3 regions of the Shewanella sp. GXUN23E genome follow, and region 2 is predicted to be linked to each of the others. Evidence: predicted binding sites of a transcription regulator. Region 2 holds the regulator's gene; each other region holds the start of a gene.
What was found. Region 2 encodes NrdR, which represses ribonucleotide reductase genes. Its sites were predicted from a motif close to AAACACNANATNTNGTGTTT; they were not measured.
Positions count from the first base shown of each region.

Region 1: a site for NrdR is predicted at 3,349-3,368, ahead of nrdA (class 1a ribonucleoside-diphosphate reductase subunit alpha). Genes of this name have one in related genera too.
Region 3: a site for NrdR is predicted at 4,812-4,831, ahead of nrdD (anaerobic ribonucleoside-triphosphate reductase). Genes of this name have one in related genera too.

Region 1 covers NZ_JBOZWP010000029.1:27,924-38,270, reverse strand. Annotated here, with positions in the region: gene gyrA (DNA topoisomerase (ATP-hydrolyzing) subunit A) at 1-1,397, opposite strand, end outside; gene ubiG (bifunctional 2-polyprenyl-6-hydroxyphenol methylase/3-demethylubiquinol 3-O-methyltransferase UbiG) at 1,751-2,461, shown strand; gene ACRRUX_RS19215 (HAD family hydrolase) at 2,461-3,123, shown strand; gene nrdA (class 1a ribonucleoside-diphosphate reductase subunit alpha) at 3,536-5,824, shown strand; gene nrdB (class Ia ribonucleoside-diphosphate reductase subunit beta) at 5,879-7,009, shown strand; gene yfaE (class I ribonucleotide reductase maintenance protein YfaE) at 6,984-7,331, shown strand; gene ACRRUX_RS19195 (YciI family protein) at 7,450-7,923, opposite strand; gene ACRRUX_RS19190 (FAD-dependent oxidoreductase) at 7,960-10,008, opposite strand; gene sppA (signal peptide peptidase SppA) at 10,192-10,347, shown strand, end outside.
Region 2 covers NZ_JBOZWP010000005.1:186,701-197,047, reverse strand. Annotated here, with positions in the region: gene ACRRUX_RS07210 (phosphatidylglycerophosphatase A family protein) at 1-73, opposite strand, end outside; gene thiL (thiamine-phosphate kinase) at 74-1,030, opposite strand; gene nusB (transcription antitermination factor NusB) at 1,089-1,493, opposite strand; gene ribH (6,7-dimethyl-8-ribityllumazine synthase) at 1,509-1,985, opposite strand; gene ribBA (bifunctional 3,4-dihydroxy-2-butanone-4-phosphate synthase/GTP cyclohydrolase II) at 2,152-3,255, opposite strand; gene ACRRUX_RS07185 (riboflavin synthase) at 3,332-3,988, opposite strand; gene ribD (bifunctional diaminohydroxyphosphoribosylaminopyrimidine deaminase/5-amino-6-(5-phosphoribosylamino)uracil reductase RibD) at 4,045-5,190, opposite strand; gene nrdR (transcriptional regulator NrdR) at 5,229-5,678, opposite strand; gene glyA (serine hydroxymethyltransferase) at 5,829-7,082, opposite strand; gene ettA (energy-dependent translational throttle protein EttA) at 7,636-9,303, shown strand; gene ACRRUX_RS07160 (alkyl/aryl-sulfatase) at 9,472-10,347, shown strand, end outside.
Region 3 covers NZ_JBOZWP010000007.1:92,057-102,403, reverse strand. Annotated here, with positions in the region: gene ACRRUX_RS08730 (hypothetical protein) at 1-231, opposite strand, end outside; gene ribA (GTP cyclohydrolase II) at 657-1,271, opposite strand; gene ACRRUX_RS08720 (YibL family ribosome-associated protein) at 1,649-2,005, opposite strand; gene nrdG (anaerobic ribonucleoside-triphosphate reductase-activating protein) at 2,083-2,556, opposite strand; gene nrdD (anaerobic ribonucleoside-triphosphate reductase) at 2,632-4,749, opposite strand; gene rssA (patatin-like phospholipase RssA) at 5,116-6,063, opposite strand; gene ACRRUX_RS08700 (DEAD/DEAH box helicase) at 6,314-7,663, shown strand; gene ACRRUX_RS08695 (exo-alpha-sialidase) at 7,724-8,764, opposite strand; gene rluB (23S rRNA pseudouridine(2605) synthase RluB) at 8,892-9,770, opposite strand; gene scpB (SMC-Scp complex subunit ScpB) at 9,763-10,347, opposite strand, start outside.

The DNA.
Region 1 (10,347 bases), on a different contig from region 2:
GTCAGCTTGTGCAGGCGCAGATCCAGAATTGCCTGAGCCTGTTGTTCAGTCAGGTAGTACAGACCATCACGGATACCATACTCTGGCTCCAGCCACTCTGGACGGGCGGCGTCATCACCGGCCTTCTCCAGCATGCCCTGAACGTTGCCCAGCGCCCAGCCGCTCTCAACCAGTCTAACCTTGGCTTCTGCCGGACTTGGCGAGGCTTTGATAAGGGCAATAATCGGATCGATATTGGCCAGCGCCACCGCCAGTGCTTCCAGAATGTGGGCACGATCACGGGCTTTGCGCAGCTCGAACACAGTACGGCGGGTCACCACTTCACGGCGATGCAGAATAAAGGCTTCCAGCATCTCCTTGAGGTTAAACAGTTTAGGCTGACCGTTGGCCAAGGCCACCATGTTAATACCGAAGGAGGTTTGCATCTGGGTCTGGGCGTACAGATTGTTCAGTACCACCTCGCCCACTTCACCGCGCTTGATCTCGATAACGATACGCATACCGTCTTTATCAGACTCATCGCGCAGGCCACTGATACCTTCAATCTTCTTGTCTTTTACCAGCTCGGCGATTTTTTCAATCAAGCGGGCTTTGTTTACCTGATACGGGATCTCAGTAACGATAATGCGCTCACGGCCGTTATCTTCGGTTTCCACCTCGGCGCGGGCACGCATGATGGCCTTGCCGCGACCTGTGTGGTAAGCATCGATAATGCCCTTGCGACCATTGATAAAGGCGGCCGTTGGGAAGTCAGGACCCGGGATATAATCCATCAGCTGGGTAATCGACAGCTCAGGGTCTTCGATCAGCGCCAGACACCCCTGCACCACTTCATTGAGGTTGTGCGGTGGAATGTTGGTCGCCATACCTACTGCGATACCAGAGGCACCGTTAACCAGCAGGTTAGGAATACGGGTAGGCAACACGGCGGGGATCTGCTCGGTGCCATCGTAGTTGGGAACGAAATCGACGGTTTCCTTTTCCAGATCCGCCAGCAATTGATGTGCCAGCTTCTGCATACGGATTTCCGTATAACGCATCGCTGCTGCGGCGTCACCGTCGATGGAACCGAAGTTACCCTGGCCATCCACCAGTGTATAACGCAGAGAGAATGGTTGAGCCATACGTACGATAGTGTCGTAAACCGCGCTGTCACCGTGTGGGTGATATTTACCGATTACGTCACCGACGACACGTGCGGACTTCTTATATGGCTTGTTCCAATCGTTTTTAAGTTCATTCATTGCGAACAGCACGCGGCGGTGAACGGGTTTCAAACCGTCGCGTACGTCAGGCAATGCACGCCCCACGATTACGCTCATGGCGTAATCCAGGTACGAATTCTTGAGTTCGTCTTCAATATTAATTGGCGAAATAGATGAAGCCAGATCAGTCATAAACTGCTCGATCCCCTGAAAATTTAGCTGACGCGCCGCAACCTGTGCCTTGTTCAGCCAACAAACGTGATTTGGCATTCTAACACAGTTATTTAATGTCGCCAGAGCCAAGTCAGAATGAAATCAACCGCCCGCTCTGCTCGGCTTAAAAAGGCAACAATTTTCGTCAAATTCAGGTGGTTGAAGTCCAAATTCAGGTTAATCCGGTAAAATCCCTGCTTTTATCGTTTAATTATTGACCACCGCACTAAATCCTTGACCTGGATTAAATCAGATGAGGTCTGCACCGCTGTTTTATTTTTCCTGCCTGATTCATAATGTTGGCGTTTTGCAATCAACACGTCAGGGTAACCATGGAACAGAATTACAACGTCGACCCCATAGAAATCGCCAAATTTGAAAAAATGGCTGCCAGTTGGTGGGACCCCAAGGGCGAATTCAAGCCGCTGCATGAACTCAATCCTCTGCGCCTTAACTATATAGATGAAAAAGCAGGTGGCTTGTTTGGTAAGCAGGTACTGGACGTCGGCTGCGGCGGTGGCATTCTGTCAGAAAGCATGGCCCGCATTGGCGCCAAGGTCACAGGACTGGACATGGGTGAAGAGCCGCTGGAAGTGGCCCGTCTGCACGCACTGGAAGCCGGTGTCGCTATTGATTACCTCAAAAATACAGCTGAAGCCCATCGTGACAGTCATCGCGAGCAATATGATGTGGTGACCTGTATGGAGATGCTCGAGCATGTGCCGGACCCACGCTCCGTGATCCAGGCCTGCTGTGACATGGTCAAACCCGATGGCTGGGTGTTCTTTTCCACTATTAACCGCAATTTGCGTTCATATGTGGAAACCATTCTGGGCGCTGAATATCTGCTGAAGATGTTACCCGTAGGCACCCATGATCACAGCAAGTTCATCCGCCCTTCAGAGCTGATGGCATTGGTGGATACCACAGATCTTTTGTGTCGCGACGCCCACGGCATCACCTACAACCCGCTGACCGGCTTGTTCCGCTACACCTCAAGTGTGGAAGTTAACTATATGATTGCCACCCAGAAGGTCGACTGATGTCCCTCGTCACACCAGAAATCAAAGCTGTGCTGTTCGACCTGGATGGCACTTTGGTGGATACTGCGCCGGATCTGGTGGCTGCACTGAATCTGGCGTTAGCAGAGCTTGGCTTGGCAGGCGCAACGCTTGAAGCCATGCGCCCTGTTGCTTCACACGGTAGTCTGGCGCTGGCTAAAGCCGGCGCGCCAGATGTCGATGAAGCCACGCAATTTGCGGTGCGAGATGCCCTGTTAAAGCACTATCACACCACCAATGGTCAATACGCCACGCTATTTGATGGCATGGAGACGCTGCTTGTGGGGCTCGCAGAGCGGAACATATCCACTGGCGTTATCACCAATAAACCGGCCCGCTATACCCGGGTACTGCTGGATCGACTCAATCTGACCGGGCAGATGCGCTGCATTATCAGTGGCGACAGTTGTACCCGCGCCAAACCGGACACTGCCCCCATGTATCTGGGCGCTATGCAATCCAACGTCAACCCTGCTCAGGTATGCTATCTGGGTGATGCTGAACGTGACCTGCTGGCTGCACAGGCCGCTGGAATGACAGGTATAGTAGCGCTTTGGGGGTATATTGCTGATGATGATGCGGTTGATAGCTGGCCTAGTTTTGCCCAGCTTGGCGATCCGCGATCCCTGCTGGATCTGATTTGATCCCCCACAGAGATCAGCCAGTCGATTGATAAAGTATCGATCGGTTGTGAACGTATCAATCAGATAATTTTTCACCAGCAAATCAGAAATACTTAAAGCTATTTGCCTGCGGGGTTAGCCCCCGCTTACACCGCTTATTTATCCTCACATTATCCACAGGATGTCACCTGATTTGCAACTTGCAAAAGTGGCCTCACCTCACTATCTTGTAGTTAAGTTTCAAATTGACACCATATATTGTGTGTCGCTTGAAAACTGGACACTAATAACACGGCTCACAAAAAGCCGGGAGTGCGGCGCGCTGACAGTCTTTCTCGCCCCCTTCAGCCTCAGCGGCAAATCAGCGTTCAGAGTTTCAGCAGTAGCGACATGCAAGGGTGTTTTATGTCTATTACATCAGGGCCTATTTTCAATGAATAGCAATATGACAGTCACTAAACGCAGTGGAGAGCGTGAAAATATCGATCTCGATAAAATCCACCGCGTTGTTACCTGGGCAGCTAAAGGATTAGACAAGGTATCTGTTTCCGAAGTAGAACTGCGCTCACATCTGCAGTTTTATGACGGTATTCCCACCGAAGCTATCCATGAGACCATTATCAAGGCCGCTGCTGACCTGATCTCTCCGGAGTCACCGGATTATCAATTCCTGGCTGCGCGACTGGCAATTTTCCATCTGCGCAAGAAAGCCTATGGTCAATTTGAACCACCGGCACTGTTTGACCATGTCACCCGCTTGGTCGATCTGGGCAAGTACGACAAACACATACTGGAAGATTACAGCAGGGAAGAGCTGGATCTGATGGACTCTTACATAGATCACAGCCGCGATCTGACCTTCTCTTACGCAGCAGTCAAGCAGCTGGAAGGCAAGTATCTGGTGCAAAACCGGGTCACCGGCGAAGTCTATGAAAGCGCCCAGTTCCTGTATATTCTGGTGGCCGCCTGTCTGTTTGCGGGTTATCCGCGCGAGACCCGCCTGCAGTACATCAAAGACTTCTATGATGCGGTATCGACCTTCAAGATTTCACTGCCGACGCCAATCATGTCCGGCGTGCGCACCCCTACCCGTCAGTTCAGCTCCTGTGTGCTGATCGAGTGTGGTGACAGCCTGGACTCCATCAATGCGACCGCCTCTTCGATTGTGAAGTATGTGAGTCAGCGCGCCGGTATCGGCGTCAATGCCGGCCGTATCCGCGCTCTGGGCAGTCCAATTCGTGGTGGTGAAGCCTTCCACACCGGCTGTATTCCATTCTATAAGTATTTCCAGACTGCGGTGAAGTCCTGCTCTCAGGGCGGCGTGCGTGGTGGTGCAGCGACCCTGTTCTACCCTATGTGGCACCTGGAAGTAGAATCACTGCTGGTTCTGAAGAACAACCGAGGTGTTGAAGACAACCGTATCCGTCATCTGGATTACGGCGTGCAGCTCAACAAGCTGATGTACACCCGTCTGATCAAAGGCGGCAACATTACGCTGTTCAGTCCCTCTGACGTACCGGGCCTGTATGATGCCTTCTTTGAAGATCAGGATGAATTCGAGCGTCTGTATGAACTCTATGAGCAGGACAGCAGTATTCGCAAGAAGACCCTCAGAGCGTCTGAGCTGTTTTCGCTGATGATGCAGGAACGCGCCTCAACCGGTCGTATCTATATCCAGAACGTGGATCACTGTAACACTCACAGTCCGTTCGATGCCAAGGTTGCACCAATCCGTCAGTCCAACCTGTGTCTGGAAATTGCGCTGCCAACCAAGCCGATGAACAACATCGACGATGAAACCGGTGAAATCGCCCTGTGTACCCTGTCTGCTTTGAACCTGGGCGCCATTGAGAGCCTGGATGAGCTGGAGCACCTGGCGGCACTGGCAGTACGTGCACTGGACAACCTGCTGGATTATCAGGATTACCCCATCAAGGCCGCACATATTGCGTCCATGAACCGTCGTACTCTGGGTATTGGTGTGATTAACTTCGCCAACTATCTGGCCAAGAACGGTGTGAAGTACTCTGACGGCAGTGGTAACAACCTGACTCACAAAACCTTTGAAGCGATTCAGTACTATCTGCTGAAGGCGTCGATGGAGCTGGCCAAAGAGCAAGGCGCCTGCCCTGCCTTTAACGAGACCACTTACTCTCAGGGCATTCTGCCGATTGACACTTATAAGTCGGCACTGGATGAGTACTGCAATGAGCCACTGCACCTGGACTGGGAAACCCTGCGTCAGGACATCATGCAATATGGCCTGCGTAACTCAACCCTGTCGGCATTGATGCCGTCAGAGACGTCATCGCAGATCTCCAATGCCACTAACGGCATTGAGCCGCCCCGCGGTCTTATCAGCGTCAAAGCCAGTAAAGATGGTCAGCTTAAGCAAGTCGTGCCGGATTTTGATGAGCTGAAAGACAAATATGAACTCCTGTGGCAAATGCCGGGCAATGAAGGCTATCTGCAACTGGTGGGTATCATGCAGAAGTTCGTGGATCAGGCGATTTCTGCGAATACCAATTATGACCCAAGCCGCTTTACCGGCCATAAAGTCCCCATGCAGCAGCTGCTGAAAGATTTGCTGACCGCATACAAACTGGGTGTGAAGACTCTGTACTATCACAACACCCGCGATGGCGCCTCAGACAAGCTAGATGGTCTGACAACCCTTGAGAAGGAAGATGATGGCTGTGCAGGCGGCGCCTGTAAGATCTAATCATCACCCAGTGAGTTTGTTGGGGCCTTGGGCCCCCGTTATCAGGAAGACACCATGACTTATTCAACTTTTTGTCAAACACCCAACGATGCCACCAAAGAACCCATGTTCTTTGGCCAACCGGTGAACGTCGCGCGCTATGACCAACAAAAGTATGAAGTCTTTGAAAAGCTGATTGAAAAGCAGTTGTCCTTCTTCTGGCGTCCGGAAGAAGTTGATGTAAGCCGCGACAAAATCGACTTTAACAAGCTGCCAGACCACGAGCAGCATATCTTTATTTCCAACCTCAAGTATCAGACGCTGCTGGACTCCATTCAGGGTCGCAGCCCCAACGTGGCATTTTTGCCACTGGTGTCTTTGCCTGAGTTGGAAACCTGGATTGAAACCTGGTCATTTTCCGAGACCATTCACTCGCGCTCCTACACGCACATCATCCGTAATATCGTCAACGATCCCAGCAAGATTTTTGACGATATCGTAGTGAACGAGCACATCCTCAAGCGGGCGGCGGATATCTCTGAGTATTACGACAAACTTATTCGTATGACTCAGGTATTCGAACTGCACGGTGAAGGTACTCACAGGATTGATGGTGAAGAGATCACGGTGTCACTGCGGGCGCTGAAAAAGCAACTGTATCTGTGCATGATGTCAGTGAACGCACTGGAAGCCATCCGTTTCTATGTCAGTTTTGCCTGCTCTTTCGCCTTTGCCGAGCGCAAGCTGATGGAAGGGAATGCCAAGATTATTCGTCTGATCGCCCGTGACGAAGCCCTGCACCTGAACGGCACTCAGCATATTCTGAGTCTGATGCAGTCCGGCAAGGATGATCCTGAGATGGAAGAGATTGCCATCGAATGTTACTCCGAGTGTTACGACCTGTTTGTCCGCGCCGCCGAGCAGGAAAAAGAGTGGGCCAAGTACCTGTTTAAGGACGGCTCCATGATTGGCCTGAACGAAAATATCCTGTGTCAGTATGTGGAATACATCACCAATGAACGTATGAAGGCCGTTAACCTGCCCCTGCCATACACAGAGGTAAGTAACCCACTGCCATGGATGAAAAACTGGCTGGAAAGTGATTCAGTGCAGGTCGCCCCGCAGGAAGTGGAAGTCTCCTCTTACCTGGTGGGTCAGATTGACTCTTCCATCGATGAAAATGAGTTCCTTGACTTTGATCTTTAAAAAAGACCCCATCGTCAGCCTACAAGGCCAGCCTGTGCTGCTGTTTAATCAGCAGCACAGCACCTTGCTGGAAGCGCTCGAATTCAAAAAGATTAAGATTTTCTCTGAGTGCCGCAGTGGTTATTGCGGCGCGTGCAAGACACGCCTGCTGGCTGGCAAGGTGACCTACCTGACGCCACCACTGGCGTCACTGGCAGCGGACGAATGTCTGCCCTGCTGCTGTGTGCCGGACAGCAATGTCAATCTCGACCTGTCTTCACAAGGCGTTCAGGTCATTACCCGCCCTCCTCACCAGCTACGTAAAACGCTGTTGCAGGACTGAGAGTAACGTTCATCTGCACCCGGTTGATGGCAGCTTGTCATTTCCGGGTGACAGATGTTGTCAGTGTTGTATTCACTTCATGTTGTCTCTGCTGTTTTTGTCACTGCCATGTTCACGGTTAAATCCCCTTCCTGGCCAACTGGCTGTGTAACTGATTGATTTGCATCAGAGCCGCCGAGCCATACCAGGGATGTAACTCCATAACCAGACTGCCCGCCTGAATTGCGGGATCTGACTCAGTCAGCTTTTTCGCTGTGTCAATATCGGCAACATTGAAAATGTAGATCCCCCTGAGCACACCATCGTCCAGAAAAGGCCCGGCCGGCACCAACAGGCCTTCATCGGCAAGACGTTTGATATTGTCCAGATGGGCGCGCTGCAATTCAGCCTTTTTCGCTTCTGTACCCTCACGGTTGGGACCGGCTTTGAGAAATGCCATGACATAAGATTTCATGCCATAGTCATCCGCCCCGGTTTGCGCCGCCAATTCAGGATTGAAGTCGCCGGCCTGAGCGCCAGGCACAGAAAGGCTGCTGACCATACTGACAAGCAGCACCAGCAGGGATAACGATAACCAGAGTCGTTTCATCATAAGCTCCTGCAGACCGACCTGCAGGAGCAGGCGGGATTATATTTGCGCGGCCAACTCGGCGCCCTGACGGATCGCGCGTTTGGCATCCAGTTCGGCGGCTACATCTACGCCACCTATTAAATGTACCGGAAGTCCGGTGGCGCGCAACTCAGCTTCCAGTTCGCGATTGGATTCTTGTCCGGCGCACAGTACCACCGTATCTACAGGCAATACCTCAGCGGCCTCGCCGATATGGATGTGCAACCCCTGCTCATCCAGCTTTTCATAACTCACACCGGTTTTGGTGATCACCCCATGCTGCTTGATAACACTGCGGTGCACCCAGCCACTGGTTTTGCCCAGTCCCTGACCAATTTTCGAGGTTTTCCGCTGCAGCAGATACACCTGCCTGAGTGGTACATGCTCGCCGGGCACCGGCTCCATCAATCCGCCGCGGTGTTGATAGCCGGTATCCACGCCCCATTGACGATACCAAACATCCGGGTTAACCGTACTGGAGACCGATTCACACAGGTAATGGGCCATATCAAAACCGATGCCACCTGCGCCAATCAGGGCGACCTTGTGACCAACATCAACCTCACCTCTGAGCACCTGCTGATAAGTCACTACCCGGGGAGAATCAAAGCCGGGGACATTGACCTTACGCGGTACCACACCACTTGCCAAAATGACTTCATCAAAGGTTTCATGCTGCAGCGTCTCGGCGGTAAAACGGGTATTGAGTTTCAAGCTGATCCCCAGCGCCTTGAACTGAGCATCGAAATAACGAATCGTCTCATCAAACTCCTCTTTACCGGGAATTTTACTGGCCAGATTGAACTGACCGCCGACCTCGCCTCTGGCCTCAAACACCACCACGTCATGGCCGCGCTGCGCAGCATAAACAGCAAAAGCCATGCCGGCAGGTCCTGCGCCTATCACAGCAAGGCGTTTTTTGATCTGAGCCGGCGTAAAATTAAGTTCGGTTTCAAAGCAGGCGCGCGGATTCACCAGGCAGGTCGCCCGTTTCATCGAGAAGGTATGATCCAGACAAGCCTGATTACAGCCGATACAGGTATTAATCAGATCTGCACGACCAGACGCAGCCTTGTTGACCAACTCAGGATCGGCCAGAAACGGCCGCGCCATCGACACCATATCGGCCTGACCGGAAGCCAGAATATGCTCTGCGACATTCGGCATATTAATGCGATTGGTGGCCACCAGCGGCACCGACACCTCGCTTTTCAGCTTTTCTGTCACCCAGGCAAAGGCCGCGCGGGGCACAGAGGTGACAATGGTGGGAATGCGCGCTTCGTGCCAGCCAATGCCGGTATTAATGAGGGTTACACCCGCTGATTCCAGCCACTTGGCCAGCTGTACGACTTCATCCCAGCTCGAGCCTTCATCAACCAAATCCAGCATGGACAGACGGAAGATAATAATAAAATCGCGGCCAACTTTTGCCCGGATACCTTTGACAATTTCCAGTGCCAAGCGACAGCGATTTTCAAAACTGCCACCCCATTCATCGCTGCGTTTGTTGGTGCGGGCACTGATGAACTGATTGATCAGATACCCTTCAGAGCCCATCACTTCCACACCGTCATAACCGGCTTCTTTTGCCAGTCTGGCGCAGCGAATATAGGCGCTGATGGTCCGTTTCACCTGCCAGGACGCCATGGCCCAGGGTTTGAAAGGAGTAATCGGCGCTTTAATGGCGCTCGGAGCCTGGGAAAACGGATGATAGCCGTAACGTCCCGCATGCAGGATTTGCATACAGATTTTGCCACCGGCTTGATGCACTGCGTCGGTCACTATCTGATGTTTACTGACCTGCCAGGGAAAGCTCAACTGCGACGCATGGGGTGCCAAACGGCCGCGCAAGTTGGGGGAGATGCCCCCGGTCACAATCAAACCGACCCCACCTTCTGTCCGCTCGCGGTAGAACGCCGCTAGTTTTTCAAAACCACCTTTCTCCTCTTCAAGCCCGGTGTGCATGGACCCCATCAACACCCGGTTTTTCAGGGTGGTAAAGCCCAGATCCAGTGATGAAAGTAAATGTGGATAGGGAGTATCCGCAGATCCCTGCGTTGTTATCATTTGCTCTGCCGGCATTCAAACACCCTTTTAAAACATGTGATTTAACGCAGCATACCCTGAGGCAGAAATGAGCTCAACATCTCACTGCACCATGATTGTTAAATTACTTTACAAATGAGAGGCGCGGATTCCGGGGATCTGAGTTAGCATAAGCCCGAGAGTTATTTTGAGGAGCGACTGTGGATGTCGACGAAACCATCTGTTATTCGACGTATTTTTGTCGGACTGTGGCGCACGGTAAACGGCCTGCGCAAACTTATATTGAATCTTCTGGTCTTTGGACTGCTGGCAGCTTTGATAGTGGCAATGACCGAAGAAGAGCCGGTCAGCGTTAAGCCG
Region 2 (10,347 bases):
CGAGCGCCAGGAAGTGCACCGGATTGGCCAGCGACAGGCGATCCAGTGCGTCATCTTTTGCAAACAATTTCATCTAAAAATGCTCGAACCCGAGAAATTCCGGGGTAAAAGGCTCGCCATCCCTGAGCAACTTCAATTGACTGCCGGCACAAACCTGACCGATACGGACAAACTTCACGCCGCTTTGGCTCAGTGACGTTTCCAGTGCGCCCTTTTGTGCCTCGGGCACGGTAAACAAGAGCTCATAATCCTCACCACCGGTCAGTGCTAGACTCAACGCCAACTCTGCAGAAACTGTATCACGCATTGCCTGAGACAATGGCAGGTTTTCCACCTTGATCACCGCGCCCACACCTGATGCCTTCAGCACATGTGCGATGTCAGACATCAGTCCATCAGACAAATCAATGGCACTGGAGGCCAGCCCCCGCAGACATTGCCCCGCCAGCACTCTGGGGGTTGGGCGGTAATGACGGCCGATGAGAAACTCCCGGTGCTCAGGTCTTGCCTGTTGCTTACCCTGCAACAGCTGCAATCCCAACGCTGAATCCCCCAGAGTCCCGGTCACATAAATCCAGTCACCGGCCTTGGCGCCTCTGCGGGTCAGGGCTTTGCCCTCTGGCAATTGGCCATTGACGGTAATGGTGATGGACTTGGGACCACGGGTGGTATCGCCACCTATCAGGGCAATACCATAATAGTCAGCAGCCTCCAGCAGACCTTCAGAGAAACGCCGCAACCACAATTCATCAGCCTGAGGCAAGGTCAGCGCCAGGGTAAACCAGGAGGGCTCAGCGCCCATGGACGCCAGATCAGACAGGTTAACCGCCAACGCCTTATAACCGAGCGCGTCAGCAGGCATATTGGGGAAGAAGTGAACCCCTTCAACCAGGGTATCAACAGAAATAGCGAGAGATTTATTGGCCGCGGGTTGTACCACCGCGCAGTCATCGCCAATCCCCAGCAGCACGTCACGGCGCAGGGGCCCACGGCCACTGAAGAAATTTTCGATAAGTTGAAATTCTTTCACTGTAAATTACCGGAGCAATCCATAGAAAAACGGTATCCAGAGGATACCGTTTTGTCTGTTACTTACGTGCAACCAGCTTGTCCAGAATACCATTGACAAACTTATGACCATCTTCAGCACCGAATGTTTTGGCTGATTCGATAGCCTCGTTGATCACTACCTTGTACGGCACATCCTTACGGAAGGTTAGTTCAAAGGCAGCCAAACGCAATACGGCTTTCTCGATCGGATCCACTTCATCCAGTGGACGCTCCAGGAATGGGATCAGCATCTCATCCAGTTGCGCGGTCTTGGTTGCAGCGCCCGCAAACAGTTCACGGAAATAAGCAACATCAACACCGTCCAGGTTCTGCTCAGTCAGAAACTGATGTTCCACATCAGCGACGTTGTTACCGCTCATTTGCCATGAATAGACGGCCTGTACCGCTAAACGGCGGGCCTTACGGCGCTCAGAAGGCTTCATTGGATTTCCCGTTAATTACAGCTGTTGTTCAAGTTGTTGCAGCACATTGACCATTTCCAGCAGACCCAGGGCAGCTTCGCCGCCTTTGTTACCGGCCTTGGTACCTGAACGCTCAATCGCCTGTTCAATGGTATCTGTGGTCAGTACACCGAAAGATACGGGTACGTCGAACTCCAAAGACACCTGAGCCAGACCTTTGTTACATTCACCTGCAACGAAATCAAAGTGCGGCGTACCGCCACGGATCACAGCGCCCAGGGCGATGATACCGTCAAATTGACCACTGGCCGCCACACGACGGGCCGCCAATGGCAGCTCAAACGCGCCTGGTACGCGGACAACAGTGATGTTCTCATCAGCGACCTGACCAAAGCGTTTCAGCGTATCAATCGCCCCTTCCAACAGGCTCTCAACCAGAAAGCTGTTGAAACGTGAAACAACAATCGCCACCTTGGCATTTTTCGCTTCGATATTACCTTGAACTACGTTCATTATCTTACCTATGTTGCTATAGCACCCGGGCTCGGGGCGAAAAGTGGCGGTATGATACCACAGGCTTCCCGCCCAAGCTCTATGCAATTTTTCTGAAATAGTGAAATTCGGTTTACGCCATCAGGCATCGCCACCGAGCAGCTCGGGGCGGCACCCAACAAAAATCTTATTCTGAAACGTATTCAGTCACTTCCAGTCCGAAACCGGACAGGCTGTGATAACGTTTCTGGGAGCTGAGCAGGCGCATCTTGGTCACGCCCAGACTGGCCAGGATCTGTGAACCCACGCCGACACGGCGGGAAGTTCCCTGCCACTTGGCGGCCGCTGGCTGAGCACCTTTATCTTCCGCTTCAAAGGCACGCACTTTGGCCAGCAGATCGTCTGTGGTCTCTTCATTGCCCAGCAGCACCAGTACACCACCTTCATCGGCAATGCGCTCCATCGCCAGGTCCAGCGGCCAGCTGCGGCTCTGGTTACGTTCAGAGAACAGCAGATCATTAAAGGTACTTGGCAGATGCACACGTACCAGCACATTTTCAGTGATTTCACCCTTAACCATGGCGAAATGCAGCTGGTTGTCGATAGTGTCGCGGAAGGTCACCATGGTGAAATCACCAAAACGGGTTGGCATCAGGCACTCAGCCTCACGCACCACAGTGGTTTCGGTGTTGTTGCGGTATTCAATCAGATCGGCAATGGTGCCGATTTTGATACCGTGCTTTTCACTGAACACTTCCAGATCCGGACGACGGGCCATGGTGCCGTCTTCATTGAGAATTTCCACGATCACGCCGGAAGGCTCAAATCCGGCCAGACGGGCCAGATCGCAACCGGCTTCAGTGTGACCGGCACGGATCAGCACCCCGCCTTCCTGCGCCATCAGCGGGAAGATATGTCCTGGCTGCACCAGATCCGATGCCTTGGCATCCCGGGCCACAGCAGCTTTGACTGTTACTGCGCGGTCATGGGCACTGATCCCCGTGGTCACACCCTCGGCGGCCTCGATGGATACGGTAAAGTTGGTAGAGAACTGGGCATTGTTATTGCTGACCATGAGGGGCAGGTTCAGCTGCTGACAGCGGCTGCGGGTCATGGTCTGACAGATCAGACCGCGACCATGGGTCGCCATAAAGTTAATCGCTTCCGGGGTCACCATCTCGGCGGCCATGATGAGATCACCTTCATTTTCCCTGTCTTCATCATCCATCAGGATTACCATCTTGCCCTGACGAATATCCTCAATGATCTCTTCGATTGTATGTAGCGCCATTGTAAGACCTTTAATTTGCTTTACTGGAAAGAAACACTCTCAGCATTGTATGAAGTTATTGCTGAATTTCTGTCGATTACCGCATAAAACCAGCTCGCGCCAGCAACTCCATGGTGACGCCACCGGCAGATTTGTCATCGTCCTTTGCGCTGATAAGCCGCTCAAGATAACGGGCCACCAGATCCACTTCGATATTGACCTGACTGCCAGCCTGCAGATCCAATAAAGTGGTTTCGCTGGCAGTATGCGGCACTATGGTCAGACGAAAGCGTCTGCCATCCACCTCATTGGTGGTCAGGCTGACGCCATCGATGGTGATCGAGCCCTTATGGGCAATATAGCGGGCCAGCTCAGAAGGGGCCTCCAGCCAGAACTCAATCGCCGCGCCGCGATGGCTGCGCTCGACCACAGTAGCAATGCCATCCACATGACCGGACACCATATGACCGCCCAGACGGGTGGTTGGTGTCACCGCCTTTTCCAGGTTGACTTTGGTGCCCACCTGATAGCGGTTAAAACCGGTCAACGCCACAGTTTCCGCTGATACATCAGCGATATAACCATCAGCCAGACGTTCAACTACAGTCAGACACACGCCATTGGTGGCGATACTGTCACCCAGTTTGACATCGCTCAAATCCAGTTTGCCACTGGCGACCGTCAGGCGAATGTCATCGCCACGACGCTGGATTTGCCGGATGCTTCCTACTGCTTCAATAATGCCGGTAAACATAATTACTCACTCTGTGGACTCAGGCCGCGTGCGTCCTGAGTTGCAAATTCTGTCAATCAGTGTGCGCCTTGCAAACTGAAGATAAAACGCCGATCGCAGCCAAGTTTGCGCTCATCCAATAGTGTCATGGCCGGAATGCTATCCATGGATTGCCAGTCCGGCAACACCAGCATGTTACGGCCGTGACTGCCCAGCAGTTTTGGTGCCTGATACAGCACCAGCTCATCGACCTTTTGCTGCTCAACAAAGGCGCCCGCCAACGTGGCACCAGCTTCCACCAGTACCGAATTCACCCGTTTGCCCAGCTCAGTCAGCAGCGCAGTTAAATCCACCCTGCCCTGTTTATCCGCCAGCACCAGGGTCTCAACATGCGCAGGGAAACCAGCCAATTGCGCCGCACTGTAGACTTGGGTCGATACCAGCAAAATGGGTGATGCAAAGCCAAACAGGTTTGATGCCTGTTCAGCGGTCAGTCTGGCGCGGGAGTCCAGCACTACCCGCAGGGGCTGCTGCACTGTCGCTAAAGTCAGTACACCTGTCTGTTCGACGACGTAACCGAGCTCATCAAAACGTACATTCAGGGTTGGGTTGTCGGCCAGGATCGTCTCGACCCCGGTCACCAACGCTGAATGGCAGGCACGCAAACGCTGCACATCGCTGCGGGCCTGTGGGCCGGTAATCCATTTGGATACGCCGTTGGACAAGGCAGTTTTGCCATCCAGACTGGCCGCCACTTTGACGGTGACAAATGGCAGGCCGGTTTCCATGCGGGTCAAAAATCCGGGATTGAGCGCACGGGCATCGTTTTCCAGCAGACCGGTTTGCACCTCGATACCGGCGTCTTTAAGCATATTGATGCCACGACCGGCCACCTGAGGGTTGGGATCTGTCATGGCCACCACCACCCGCGCCACACCAGCCTCAATCAGACCTTTGGCACAGGGCGGGGTGCGGCCATAATGGCTGCAGGGCTCAAGCGTGACATAGGCGGTGGCGCCGCGGGCCTTATCACCCGCCATCCGCAGGGCATGCACTTCGGCATGGGGGCCACCGGCCTGAATATGAAAACCTTCGCCGACTATCTTATCGTTGAGGGTCAGGACACAGCCCACATTGGGATTGGGAGCCGTAGTGAACCGGCCGCGTTTGGCCAGTTGGATGGCACGGGCCATCATTTGGATATCGTGAGCAGACCACGTCATGAGGCAGTTTCCACCGAACCGGATGTCGGCTTGCAGTATTACTTTTGCAGCTTGGCGATGGCTTCACCAAACTCAGAAACATCTTCAAACGCCCGGTAAACGGACGCAAAACGGATATAGGCGACCTTGTCCAGATGCATCAACTGCTCCATCATCAGGTTACCTATCATTTCAGAGGGCACTTCACGTTCCCCTGTCGCCCGCACCATGGATTTGATTTTACTGAGCGCCTGCTCAATCTGATCGATGGAAACCGGACGTTTTTCCACCGCCCTGAGCATGCCGCCACGCAGCTTCTCTTCATCAAAAGGCTGGCGACTGCCATCACGTTTAATCACCCGCGGCATCACCAGTTCGGCGCCTTCAAAGGTGGTAAAACGCTCGTGACATTCAGTGCATTCCCGGCGACGACGAACCTGATGGCCTTCACCCACCAGACGTGAGTCAATCACCTTGGTATCGGTTGCGTTGCAAAACGGACAGTGCATTGTGCCTCCGGCAGCATAATTCAGAACAAAAATGGCCGCCGGATACCTGTGCATCCGGCGGCCATCAAAGTCTATCCTATTTGCCCCATTGGAAAAAGCCGAGTGGCTCTACAATTGGCAAATAACTCATGCCATTGGCATCAATCCGGCTCAGGCATAAACCGGGAAACGGGCACACAGTTCCAGCACCTGCTGCTTCACTTTCTCAATGTTGGCGTCGTTGTTCACGTCATCCAGCACATCACAGATCCAGCCGGTCAGCAGTCTGGCTTCATCTTGTTTGAAACCACGACGGGTAATGGCCGGGGTGCCGATACGGATACCGGAGGTCACAAACGGAGAACGTGGGTCGTTTGGCACTGAGTTCTTGTTCACTGTGATGTTGGCGCGGCCCAGCGCAGCGTCAGCTTCTTTACCTGTGATGTCTTTGTCAATCAGATCCACCAGCATCAGGTGATTCTCGGTGCCGCCGGAGACAATCTTGTAGCCGCGGGACAGGAACACTTCCACCATCGCCTTGGCGTTGGCCACAACCTGCTGCTGATACACCTTAAATTCAGGCTCCAGCGCTTCTTTGAAGGCCACCGCTTTACCGGCAATGACATGCATCAGCGGGCCACCCTGACCACCCGGGAATACCGCAGAGTTCAGTTTTTTGTGCAGCTCTTCATCCTCATGGGCAGACAGTATGATACCGCCACGAGGACCGGCCAGCGTCTTGTGGGTGGTAGAAGTCACCACGTGCGCATGTGGCAGCGGATCAGGATACACACCAGCGGCAATCAGACCCGCTACGTGAGCCATATCGACAAACAGGTAAGCGCCGACTTTGTCAGCGATTTCACGCATACGCGCCCAATCAACCACACCTGAGTAAGCAGAGAAACCACCAATGATCATCTTTGGCTTATGTTCTAATGCCAGCGTTTCCAGCTCGTTGTAATCAATCTTACCGGTCTCGTCGATGCCGTAAGGGATGATGTCATACAGCTTACCGGAGAAGTTGACCGGCGAACCGTGAGTCAGGTGACCACCGTGTGCCAGATTCATGCCCAGCACCTTGTCGCCCGGCTTAAGCAGCGTCATGTACACCGCCTGGTTAGCCTGTGAGCCTGAGTGTGGCTGCACGTTGGCATACACAGCACCAAACAGCTCTTTGGCACGCTCAATCGCCAGAGTTTCTACTTTGTCGACATATTCACAGCCGCCGTAATAGCGCTTGCCAGGATAGCCTTCAGCATACTTGTTGGTCAGCTGAGAACCCTGAGCCTGCATCACGCGTGGGCTGGTATAGTTCTCTGACGCGATCAGTTCAATATGCTCTTCCTGACGACGGGTTTCATCCTCAATCGCCGCGAACAGATCTGGATCGTAATCCGCGATATTCATGTCTTTAGTCAGCATGCTTACTCCGGCTGTTAAATTAATAAAATCTTAGCTTTTATGCCTTATACCTGTCCGCGTAGAAGACTCCGGTGCTCATCGCTCAGGCGGTATCAACGCCATTGCGGGCAACCTGTTGCCTGCGTATTTTTCACTCTCGCCGAGCAACTAAACTCCTATGCGGATTGGTATTATTGTAGGGTTGCGCGGTATTCTACTCCGCGATTGATCACAATCACAGTCCGGTGACCCTGAAATTGTTGCATGCCTGTATACAAGCTGGCTCATGGTCACCTTAAACCGTCTCAGACAACTTCAATATTTGTTTTTATTCAAATAATTACACATTTATGGCGGCTTGTTCGCCTGAGCGTAAACTCAGTTCAGCGTCAAAGCTCACCGCCCGCCCAACCTGCCCATTTCAGACAACCGATAGAATGACTCGCGTAAATTCACAAGTCTCTGGTCTGTGTCGATATTTTGGTCAAATACTCACATTGCCGACATCCGGTTCTCTGGCAGTCAAAGCAGCAATTTAGTAAACTTCGGGCAATTTTGAACACAGGAATCAACCATGGCTCAGTTTGTTTACAGCATGCTGAGGGTAGGGAAAATCGTTCCCCCCAAAAAGCACATTCTTAAAGACATTTCCTTAAGCTTTTTCCCCGGCGCCAAGATTGGTGTTCTGGGTCTGAACGGCTCAGGTAAATCGACCTTACTGCGCATTATGGCAGGGGTGGACACCGAGATTGAGGGTGAAGCCCGGCCTATGCCCGGACTGAAAATCGGTTATCTGCCTCAGGAGCCCAAACTGGATCCTGAGCAGACCGTGCGAGAAGCCATTGAAGAAGCCGTGTCTGAAGCCAAACACGCACTGGTTCGTCTGGATGAGGTGTATGCCGCCTATGCCGAGCCGGATGCCGATTTCGACGCTCTGGCCAAGGAGCAGGGCGAGCTGGAAGCCATTATTCAGGCCCACGATGCCCACAACCTGGACAACGCCCTTGAGCGTGCTGCCAACGCCCTGCGTCTGCCAGAATGGGATGCCAAGATTGAAAATCTGTCCGGTGGTGAGCGCCGCCGGGTAGCGATTTGTCGTCTGCTTTTGGAAAAGCCAGACATGCTGCTGCTCGACGAACCCACCAACCACCTGGATGCCGAATCCGTGGCCTGGCTGGAGCGTTTCCTGAAAGACTACTCAGGCACAGTGGTGGCCATTACCCACGACCGTTACTTCCTGGACAATGCCGCTGGCTGGATTTTGGAACTGGACCGTGGTGAAGGTATCCCATGGGAAGGTAACTACTCCTCTTGGCTGGAGCAGAAAGATGCCCGTTTGCAGCAGGAAGCGGCCGCTGAAAGCGCCCGTCAGAAGACCATTGCCAAAGAACTGGAGTGGGTACGTCAGGGTGCCAAGGGCCGTCAGTCCAAGGGCAAGGCGCGTATGAACCGTTTCGAAGAGCTGAACACCAGTGACTATCAGCGCCGTAACGAAACCAACGAGCTGTTCATTCCACCTGGCCCACGTCTGGGCGACAAGGTGATTGAAGTGCGCAACCTGACCAAGTCCTATGGTGACAGGGTACTGATTGACGATCTGTCTTTCTCTATCCCAAAAGGCGCCATCGTGGGCATTATCGGTGCCAACGGTGCCGGTAAATCAACCCTGTTCAAGATGCTGAGTGGCGCCGAGCAGCCAGACAGTGGCGAAATCGATATCGGCGCGACTGTGCAACTGGCGTCTGTGGATCAGTTCCGTGACTCCATGAACGACAAGAACACTGTCTGGGAAGAGATTTCAGGTGGTCAGGACATCATCCGCGTCCACAACACTGAAATTCCAAGCCGCGCCTATGTGGGCCGCTTCAACTTCCGCGGCGGCGATCAGCAGAAGATCATCGGTCAGCTGTCCGGTGGTGAGCGCAACCGTGTGCATCTGGCCAAGCTGCTGCAGTCCGGTGGCAACGTACTGCTGCTCGACGAACCAACCAACGATCTGGACGTGGAAACCCTGCGCGCGCTGGAAGAAGCCCTGCTGGAATTCCCGGGCTGCGCCATGGTGATCTCGCACGACCGTTGGTTCCTCGACCGTATCTGTACCCACATCCTGGACTACCGCGATGAGGGTAAGGTGAACTTCTACGAAGGTAACTACACCGAGTACTCGACCTGGCTGAAAGACACCTGTGGCACTGATGTGATTGAGCCACACCGTCTCAAGTACAAGCGTATGACCAAGTAAGCTCAGGCTCAGTTTGTTCCCGCCAAAAGCCAGTGCCCAGCACTGGCTTTTTTATTGACTTTCAGACGGCAGTTTTTCATCCAACCCATTGTGAAAATTACCAAATCACTATTAAATAAAGCGGTCAAATATCAACCACGACAGTTGGTCTTATCAATGGAGTGAACTATGGCAAACAAGGACTTATCAGTGCGCAGCGCGGTGCTCACCGCACTTCTGACCCTTTCAACCCCATCACTGGCTGCCGGTGGCGGCGGGGTTATCTCAGCCGACCCATCCAAACATTTCGATACCAAAGGCAAAGAACCTTCTTCTTTTACTCAGGCCAGGCAACAGCAGCAGCGCAATACCCTGCCTCTGAGTGATAAGCGCGACTTTGAAGAAGCCTCCCGTGGCTTTATCGCCGCCCCAAAATACAAGCAGATTATGGCGGAAGCCGGTAATGTCGCCTGGGATATGGGCAGTTATGGCTGGCTGTTGGAAGACAAGCAGTTCGACACCATGCACCCATCACTGCAGCGCCAGGCGGTGCTGAACATGGCCTACGGCCTGTATGAAGTGGTGCCGGGTAAAATCTATCAGGTGCGCGGTTTTGATCTGGCCAATATCAGCTTTATCAAGGGTGACACAGGCTGGATTGTGTTCGATCCGCTGACCGCCAAGGAAACCGCTGCCGCCGCGCTCAAATTCATCAATGAGCAGCTGGGTGAGCGACCTGTGGTGGCCGTGGTCTACTCCCACTCCCATGGTGACCACTTCGGCGGCGTGCGCGGCGTGGTGGACGAAGCGGATGTGAAAAGCGGCAAGGTGAAGATTATTGCCCCGGTGGGCTTTATGGATCACGCGGTATCGGAAAACGTCTACGCCGGTAATGCCATGACCCGCCGCATGTTCTTCCAGTATGGCGTACTACTGCCCCGCAGCCCTTACGGCCATGTGGATCAGTCCATCGGTAAAAACACTGCCGCCGGTAATTTGGGGTTAATCCCGCCCACTGTGGTGATTAAGGATGACTTCGAAGAGATGACGGTCGATGGCGTCAAG
Region 3 (10,347 bases), on a different contig from region 2:
TCTGACTTTGATCAGTTGATTGGGGTCGTCAAAACCGTTACGGTCAGATTGATAACCTGACACCTCGCCACTGACATCGCCCCGCAGCAAAAAACCCGTCAACCGCTCTTTTATTTCGGGACTCTCAGTTTGACCAGCATCAAGCTCTTCGGCAAATCCCGCCGATTGCAGCAAACAAACCATGATGGCGGCGTTTACCGCGGCAAGCCATTTCATTTTCACGTTTTTCATTGCTTTCCCCTTATTGTTTTTATATTACAAATCGGATAACAACCTAGGAGCTTGCCCGGACAAATACAATCACTGACTAATGTAAAGGTTGTTGAAAAACGCGCTGGCTCACCTATTCAACCCACACAATCTGTACAACTGGTTGCTTTAAAAGGTTTATTACCGGTGTTCAATAATCGTTCGTTATGGAGAAAACACTGTGCTGAAGAGTAACTAGCTACCCACTCAGTCTAGGGTGGTGCTGGCCCGCGTGGACCTGTCAACAGGGTTCCTGCCTCATCACCGAGCCGCACAGCTTGCCTTCCGGCATGCACCGAATTGATATCAATATGAAAAACATTGCAGCAGGAAACCTCTGCAATCAGGCGTGCCGAAAACGAAAAAGGAGCCAAAGGCTCCTTTTAATTATCAGTATCCGCAGAGGGTTAGTTATCTTCGTCGACGAAGTGATACTCAGACATCAGATGCCCAAGCTGGGTGGATTTGGTTTTCAGATACGCTTCATTGTACTGATTTTTACCAACCTGCAATGGCACCCGCTCAGCTACATCCACACCCACATCCTGCATGGCTTTAACCTTGCGCGGATTATTGGTCATCAGACGCACCCGGGAGATCCCCAGATGAGCCAGCATCGGCTGGATCATGTCATAACGGCGCATGTCCGCTTCAAAACCCAACTGCTCGTTGGCTTCCACGGTATTGGCGCCCTGATCCTGCAGCGCATAGGCGCGGATTTTATTAAGCAAACCAATGCCACGCCCTTCCTGACGCAGATAAAGAATAAAGCCCCGACCGGCTTCGGCAACGTTCTGCATTGCGGTCTGCAGCTGAAAACCACAGTCACAGCGTAAACTGAACAGCGCATCTCCGGTGAGACATTCTGAATGGATGCGTCCAAGCACGGGCTGCTCGCCTGACAGATCTCCGAATGTCAGCGCCACATGTTCTTTGCCGGTTTCTGTGTCTTCGAAGCCATGCATGGCAAATACCCCCCAAGGGGTTGGCAGCTTGGACGTTGCGATATATTTAATCGACATGAATCAACCTTAACGACTGCTCTCTTTCCGTGAGACAGCAATCCTCCCTGATCAAAATTACTTATTACCTTGAGAAAAGTGCGAACAACCCGGTTACCGGGTACGGTTAAGCCTGCTATAGAAAAGGCCTGGGACGAATTCGTACCTTTCAAAAAATCCTGCTCTCAACCCCTTGGCGGCTGAGAAAACGAGTCAGGTATTCTATGTGTTTTTTTACCCGACCGGAATAGTCTGATTTAATTGAATGCCCGTCTGTCCATCGCGTCACACTTCAACTACGGGGTTTCGGTAAAAGTCCGGTTTTGACGACAGGATCAACAAAGGGGCACCCGGCCCCTTTGTCATCTTCCGGCCCCGATGCGGCGGTAGCCCGACAATTAAAATGGCTTTGGTGCGAAACCGGTTACCCGCTCCAGCCCCATTTCACGACCCAGTTTGGTCATCGGGTGTACCACTACCAGACCTTTCACTGCGCGCTTCAGGGCACCCATGTCAGCCTGCTCGGCACTGGTCAGCTCACGACGAAATGCCATGGCACTGAGCTGCTGGCCTTCTTTACCCAGAATTCTGGACTGCTGCCCTTTGATGGCGGAGATACGTTTGGTGGTGGCAGCAATTTCACGCTTGAACTGCATCACGATGGCAGTGTCACCACGTTGCTCTGCTGCAACAAGTTTACGGCGGAATTTGTCCAGCTTATCGTGCAGCTGTTGCAGTTCCTGTTTTAAATTCATGACTAAACCTCTGGAAGCCTGACGGCGAATGGCGGGATTATATCAGATATCGCCAATGAGTCCGAGTATTGCGGCGCTTATTCCACTGGTTTCAGGGAGATAATTCGCTGATTGCTGCTGCCGCGAAACGCCAGTGACGGGTCCTGCAGCGCCTGCTCAAACTTGCCATCCACCAAGGTATCTACCAACGCCACAACGGCTTGCTGCTCAGGCGTCAAATGCTCATGGGTATAACCGGTCCACAGCCATACGTCTTTGCCGGGACACTCTGAGCGCACCCGCTCCAGCAGCGCCTTGATGGCAGCGAGGTTACCGGGAAACAGCGGATCGCCGCCGGACAGGGACAAACCACGGCGCTTGACCCGGGTGTCGTTCAAATCGCGGATGATGGTATCAGCCATGGCCTCATCGAACAGATGGCCGGAGCGCGGATCCCAGGTGCTCTGGTTATAGCAGCCGCGGCACTGATGTTCACAACCCGAGACAAACAGGGTGGCACGGGTGCCGGGACCATTAACCACATCGATGGGATAATACTGGTGATAATTCATCTTATTTCTCCTGCCGGAAAAGGACAAAAGGCGCCCTTATTCAAGGAGCGCCTTTTTTAATACAAAGTCGTGCAGTTACAGATGCTTAACCCGACGCTTTACTTCTTCCTGCTTGCCGTGGTTGAACGGACGGGCATCAGGGCTTCCCAGGTAGCCACATACACGGCGGGTCACAGACACCCGGCTTGGCTCGTGGTTGCCACACTTGGGACAGGTAAAGCCCTTGCTGGTACAGGTGAATTCGCCGGTGTAGCCACAGTCGTAACACTCATCAATCGGCGTGTTGGTGCCATAGTATGGCACGCGGCTGAAGCTGTAATCCCACACATCCTCCAGCGCCTCGATATTGTGCTGCATGTTGGGGTATTCGCCGTAACAAATGAAACCACCATTGGCCAGCTCAGGATAAGGCTGTTCAAAGTCCAGCTTGTCGTAAGGGTTGACCTTCTTTTCCACATCCAGGTGGAAACTGTTGGTGTAATAACCTTTGTCAGTCACGCCATCAACCAGACCGAACTCTTTGGCATCCAGCTTGGCAAAGCGGCTGCACAGACTCTCACTCGGGGTGGAGTACAGACTGAAACCATAACCGGTTTCGTCCTTCCAGGCCTGAGTGGCAGCTTTCAGGTGCTTAACGATATTCACGGCCTTTTCACGCAGTACTGCGCTGTCAAACACATGTTCATCTGTACCGTACAGGGCATTGATGGTTTCATGCAGACCGATATAACCCAGACTGATCGACGCGCGGCCATTTTTGAAGATTTCTGACACTTCGTCATCCGGCTTCAAGCGCACGCCACAGGCACCTTCCATATACAGGATAGGTGCAACGCGGGCTTTCACGCCCTGCAAACGTTCGATACGGGTATCCAGCGCCCTGCGGGCAATGGCCAGACGATCATCCAGCAGACGGTAAAACTCAGCTTCATCGCCTTTGGCTTCCAGCGCGATACGCGGCAGGTTCAGACTCACCACGCCCAGGTTATTGCGGCCTTCATGGATCAGTTCGCCGTTCTCTTCATAGGTACCCAGGAAGCTGCGACAGCCCATTGGGGTCTTGAAGGAACCGGTCACCTTTTCCACCATCTCATAGTTGAGAATGTCCGGGTACATGCGCTGAGTGGCACATTTGAGCGCCAGCTGCTTGATATCGTAGTTGCAGTCACCGGCCTTGTGGTTGATGCCATCACGGATAGCAAACACCAGTTTCGGGAACACTGCGGTTTTCTTGTTCTTGCCCAGACCACCAATGCGCACTTTCATCATTGACTGCTGGATCAAACGGGATTCCCAGCTGGTACCCAGACCAAAACCGAAGGTTACAAATGGCGTTTGACCATTGGCGGTGTGCAGGGTGTTGACTTCGTATTCCAGCGACTGGAACGCGTCATAACACTCTTTCTCGGTGCGGCTGTGAGCATAGGCTTCGGCATCAGGGATCGCCCATTCACGGCCAATTTCCAGATGTTTTTCGTAACTCTTGGTCACAAACGGTGCCAGCACTTCATCGATACGGTTAATGGTGGTGCCGCCATAGATGTGGCTGGCTACCTGGGCGATGATTTGCGCCGTGACCGCAGTAGCGGTAGAGATAGACTTAGGAGTATCAATCTCGGCATTGCCCATCTTGAAGCCCTGGGTCAACATGCCGGCCAGATCGATCAGCATACAGTTGAACATAGGGAAGAAAGGCGAGTAATCCAGATCGTGATAGTGAATTTCGCCACGCTCATGGGCGCCCACCACATCCTTGGGCAGGATATGACACTTGGCATAGTGCTTGGCGACAATACCGGCCAGCAGATCGCGCTGAGTCGGGATCACCTTGGAGTCTTTGTTGGCGTTCTCATTGAGAATAGAAGCATTGCTCTGCTCAATCAGACCACGGATTTCGATGTTCAGACGGCTTGAGGTTTCACGACACACATCGCGGTCATGACGGTACTCAATATAGTGGCGGGCAACCTGCTTGTAGGGGCCTTCCATCAGCTGGTTTTCTACCAGAGACTGCAGATGAGAGATCTCCACTTCGTCCAGATGTGCAACGGCCTGACTGACCACATCAGCCACGGTTTGCGCATATTCAACGTCTGTAATCCCTTCAGATCTTGCAGCAGCTATTACCGCGTCCCTAATCCTGGAACCGTCAAAAGAGGTACGGCAACCGTCCCGCTTAATCACAACTGGCATAAGGTTTTATCACTCCCAAGCTGGACAAGGCATTTACTATATATAGTGCCTTGTGAGTACTAGAACACAAGATGTTGCGTATTAAGCGCCAAGCGAACGACGTCTGCTTTGATCTGGATCAAGTTATTCAGGTAACAGTTCAAAGCGTGAGTCATTAGTGTCGTTGCCCCCAAAAAGTGACCAGGATCTCCTTGACCACCCAGGTTAATGGCGCTAGTCACAGGGCAAATGTGCGGCCAAACGCAGTTTCAACATTTAATGCCGGCACGCTTACCCGAAAACGCCCGGAAACGAAAACACCCGGTAACAAACCGGGTGTTTTCAACGGGAATTGTTAAACCACTGCAATCAGTAAAGGTGTTTACATCACAATCCCAATACCAATTCAATCTGATGTCTGGCACTGAGCACCGCCTGCTCGCCTGCGGCTATCGCTTCTTCGGCGCGGTGAAACTCCATAATGCCAATGTCGCCGACCCGGGGCAGAATGCACACATCCGGTGGATCACCCATCAACCTGGCGCGCTTGTGGCGCTGCTCCAGAATATCCATCGACTGCGACATCACCGCCAGCATGCCAGGGTCCTGCCGGGGTTTACTGGTAAATACGTCGGTCAGCCCGGTCAGGTATTCCCGGCCACGGGCCAGCAGATCGGTAAAACCGGTCGCACTGTGAGCATCAGCTTTGACAATATCCGCGGCGGAGGGGGGCTCACTCTTGAGGCTCACCGGCACCGCCTGAATACGCCGGCGTCGCTCACCACTCAAATCCACCGCAATCACCACATCCACATCCATTGCCCGAGCGACGGAGACCGGCACCGGATTGACCACAGCACCATCCACCAACCAGCGCTCACCCTGCTTAACCGGTGACAAAATACCCGGCATGGAGCATGACGCGCGCACCGCATGCCTCAGCTCCCCTTCAGAGAACCAGATTTCCTGACCTGAATAGAGATCGGTCGCCACCGCGATAAAGGGTAATTTCAGATCTTCAATGCGCACATCACCAATATGGGATTCGAGCACGTTAAACACCCGCTCGCCGCCAATCAGTCCGCCTTTGCGCCAACTGAGATCAAGCAGCCCCAGCACGTCCCACTGGGAAAATCCCCTGACCCAGGACTCCAGCTCATCCAGATTGTCATTGGCATAGGCAGCGCCCACCAGCGCACCAATCGAGCAGCCAGCCACTTTATCCGGAAAAATTCCAAGCTCTGCCAGCCCTTTAAGCACACCAATATGCGCCCAGCCTTTGGCTGCGCCACTGCCCAGTGCCAGCCCTATGGTCAACGGCTTGTGTCCTGCCACACCTTTTCTCCTGTTATCTGCTGCGGTCATCTGCGGCCAGTATATCAGTTGTGACTGACAGACCAATGACAGCAAACACTGACCACACAAATATCCATCGACACCGGAATTGGGTTTAACCCCGAAGCGCATGGGTATACAATAGCGCGTCATTTTTTACAGTGAAGGCGGGCATCATCCCGGCGGACCCGGCTTGGCACCATGATGCCGGCAATAACGGCAGTTCAATCCTTCCATTAGGAGTACACCTTTGCAATTTTCCGATTTCTCTCTGGACAAGCGTTTATTGGCCAGCCTCAATCACATGGGACTCACTACCCCAACCCCCATTCAGGAGCAGGCTATTCCGGTCGCCCTGTCCGGCCGTGACTTGATGGCATCGTCCAAAACAGGTTCAGGCAAGACCCTGGCCTTCCTGCTGCCGGCTATGCAGAGAGTCATCTCCACCAAGGCGCTGTCAAAGAAAGATCCGCGCGTACTTATCCTGCTGCCCACCCGCGAGCTGGCCCATCAGGTATACAGTCAGCTGCGATTGCTGATTGCCAATACCCAGTACAAAGCAGTCGCCATTCTTGGCGGGGAAAATTTCAACGATCAGGCCAAGGCTCTGGCCAAAGACCCACACTTTATTGTGGGCACCCCGGGCCGGGTAACGGACCACCTGTTCCAGAAGCAGCTGTATCTCAACGGTCTGGAGCTGCTCGTTCTGGATGAGGCCGACCGTATGCTGGATTTGGGCTTTGCGCCACAGCTCAAGGCTATCCATGAAGCGGCGGATCATCGACGCCGCCAGACCCTGATGTTCTCGGCCACCTTGGATCACAACGAAGTTAACGACATCGCGGCAGAGCTTTTGAAGCAGCCTGAACACGTTGCCATTGGCGCCAGCCACACAGAGCACAGCGACATCACCCAGCGTATATTCCTGTGTGACAACCTCACCCACAAAGAAGCCGTGCTGCTGGCACTGCTGAAGCAGGAAGAGCACAAGCAGGTCATTCTGTTTACCGCCACCCGTGGCGACACCGACCGACTGGCTACTTTGCTGTCTGAGCAGGGCTTCTCTACCGCGGCCTTAAGTGGCGATCTCAAGCAAAGCGCCCGTAATCAGATCATGGACAGCTTCAGCCGCGGTCAACAGCAAATTCTGGTGACCACAGATGTGGCCAGTCGCGGCCTGGATCTGGTCAATGTGTCTTTGGTGGTTAACTTTGATATGCCCAAGTTTGCCGAAGAGTATGTGCACCGCATCGGTCGTACCGGCCGCGCCGGCGCCAAGGGTGATGCAGTTTCGCTGGTCGGCCCGAAAGACTGGCTGAACTTTAAAAAGGTGCAGGTGTTCCTGCGCAAGACCTTTGACTTCAGCACCCTGCCCGGCCTTGAGCCCAGATTCAGCGGCCTGAAAGAGGCGCCGAAGAAGAAAGCCGCCGCAGGCAATAAGGCATCCGCCAAGCCAGCAAACAAGCGTCCGGCCAAGAAGGCCGCCGACAAGCCAGCCCCCAAGCGTGATAAACGCTTTATTACAGGTGTGGATGTGGGTGACGCGCCAATGCGCAAAAAGCCCAAGCCGAACCTCGACTTTATGGATGATGATGAGTAATCGTCCTTAAACTGAAAATCCCCGCAATTGCGGGGATTTTTTGTCAGCATTAGCCAAAAGCTATGCATCCATATTTACATTGGCAAAATAAATATTGCTCTTGCCCTCATGGGATGAGTAGTAACTGATGTAAAGGGTATTACCTTCGAGCACCACACCGGCGTAGCTGGTATCGCCGCCTGAAGGCAGCGTCAGATGTTCAGTCACTTCGCCGCTTTGTCTGTTAATTTCCACCAGCGAGGTACGAATAGCGTTGTCATATAGGCGCACCACGGCAAGGAGTCGGGATTGCCATGAAAACATCACCGGGCCGCCAATGCGGCAACTTAGCTCCCGCCATTGCCAATCGGTATAAGGATAACAAGATGAGCCCAGAAGGCCTGTAAATTCCGGCCCCCATACCGGGTCACGGCGCAGCAGTATCTCGGCTCTGCCGTCTTCAAACAGCAAATCGGCTTCATTGACATAGCCGGATGCGTTCAGCGGCGCAAGCAGGCACTCAAAATCAATACCATTGTCACTGTGATACAGACGCACATCGCCCTCGGGGCCTGCCCTGTAGGCCACGCCATAACAGGCTTGTTGACCATGGGCAGCACTATCTGCACTGTGTTTCTTTAGGCCTGGATTTGAGATTGACTGTAAAGCTGGATTTTGATGTAGAGTGGAAGCTGAATTTGAAGCGGATTGACCATCCTGCCGCACCCGCCACAGCCAGTAGTTACGCTCGGAGACTGTGACGCTGGGCTCACCAAACGCTATGCCCCTGGCTGAATCTCTGCTTTGCCACACCCAGGACTCAAGGCAGTTGTGAGGATCTATGCCCTCACAGCGGTCTACCGCCGCGCCATACACCAAGAGTTTGTCATCATGTGCCAGCAACTTGCCGTCACGCAGATCTTTGCCCGGCATAGAGAGCAATGCTAGCGGATGCCAGTCGTTGCCATCTGCCGAGCTTAAGATCCGCAGGTCCGCTTCATCACTCACATGGGCACTGGCCTCACGAAAGATGCAGTAAAAACGCCCCTGAAAATGGCACAGATCAGTAAAGGCGTTGTGTTCGCCCTTATCCCAGATGCAAGCGACTGATTTAAGTTGCATAGTGCTTTCCTTGCTGGGGTAAATACGTAGAAAAGAATGGCTATCAGTCTGACCTAAAAACAAAAAGGCCGCAAATGCGACCTTTTTAATCAACAGGATAAAGCCTTAAGCCTATCGTCGGCAGAGATTAACTGCGCTGACGGCTGGGCTTCTGACGAGGCTTGCCTGTCGTCGTTTTATGCTTGCGTACTGCACGCTTGATTTTAGCACTGCGCACTTTGGCACGGGCCACACTGTGTTTATCAGCACCCAACAGGCTGCGGGTTTCAGGATCCATACCCGCCAGCTGACGCAGATAGTTCACCTGCTCCAGAGACAGTTCCATCCAACCACCGCGAGGCAGTGTGGTCGGCAGTTCAATCATGCCGTAGCGAACCCGGATCAGGCGGCTGACCTGGATTTCCTGGGATTCCCACAGACGGCGTACTTCACGGTTACGACCTTCACGCAAGCCGACATGCCACCACTGGTTGATACCCTCACCACCAGCTGACTTGATGTAGTCAAACTGGGCCGGGCCATCTTCCAGCATCACGCCGCTGCGCAGACGCTGCACGGCAGCTTCGGTCACTTCACCGAAGGTACGTACTGCGTATTCACGCTCCACTTCGTTGGAAGGGTGCATCAGGCGGTTGGCCAGTTCACCGTCTGAGGTGAACAGCAACAAACCTGAGGTGTTGATGTCCAGACGACCTACCGCAACCCAGCGTGCATCACGCACCTTGGGCAAGCGGTCAAACACGGTTGGACGGCCTTCAGGATCTTTCCGGGAGCAGATTTCCCCTTCAGGTTTGTGATAGGCCAGTACCCGGCACACCAGGTCATCGGCCGATTTCAACGACACGGCGCGGCCATCGATACGCACTTTGGCGTCGGCCTCGACCCGGTCGCCCAGATTGGCGATTTGTCCGTCTACACTAACTCGTCCTGCAGCAATCCATGCCTCCATCTCACGACGGGAGCCATGGCCTGCGCGGGCCAAGACTTTCTGCAATTTTTCACTCATTAGTCGACTCTTCTAACTGCTCTGTCGCCTGCTCCCGGTTGGAGAACAAGGCGGCCAATGACTCAGGATCGGTCAGCGGAGGCAAGTCCGCCAGGGTATCCAGGCCAAAATATGATAAAAACTCCGTGGTGGTGGCATACAGTGCCGGTCTGCCCGCCACCTCTTTATGACCCACTACACGGATCCAATTCCGTTCAATTAACACTTTAATGGTATGGCTGCCCACAGCCACACCGCGAACCTGTTCTACGTCCCCGCGGGTCACCGGCTGCTTATAGGCGATCACCGCCAGCGTCTCCAGTGTCGCCCGGGAATATTTGGGCGCCTTTTCCTGCCACAACACCTGCAGGTAAGGGCTGAGTTCTTCCCGGCTCTGGAAACGATAGCCACCGGCCACTTTCACCAGTTGTACGCCCCGGGGAAGGTAGTCGCGCTGCAGCTCTTCCACTGCCGTGCGGATCCGCTCTCTGGACACGCTGAAAGGTGCCAGCACAGTTTCCCTCATCTCCTTGAGGGTGATGGGTTTGGCCTGCACAAACAAACAGGCTTCAATCAGTTGCTTGAGTTGCTCAGGATT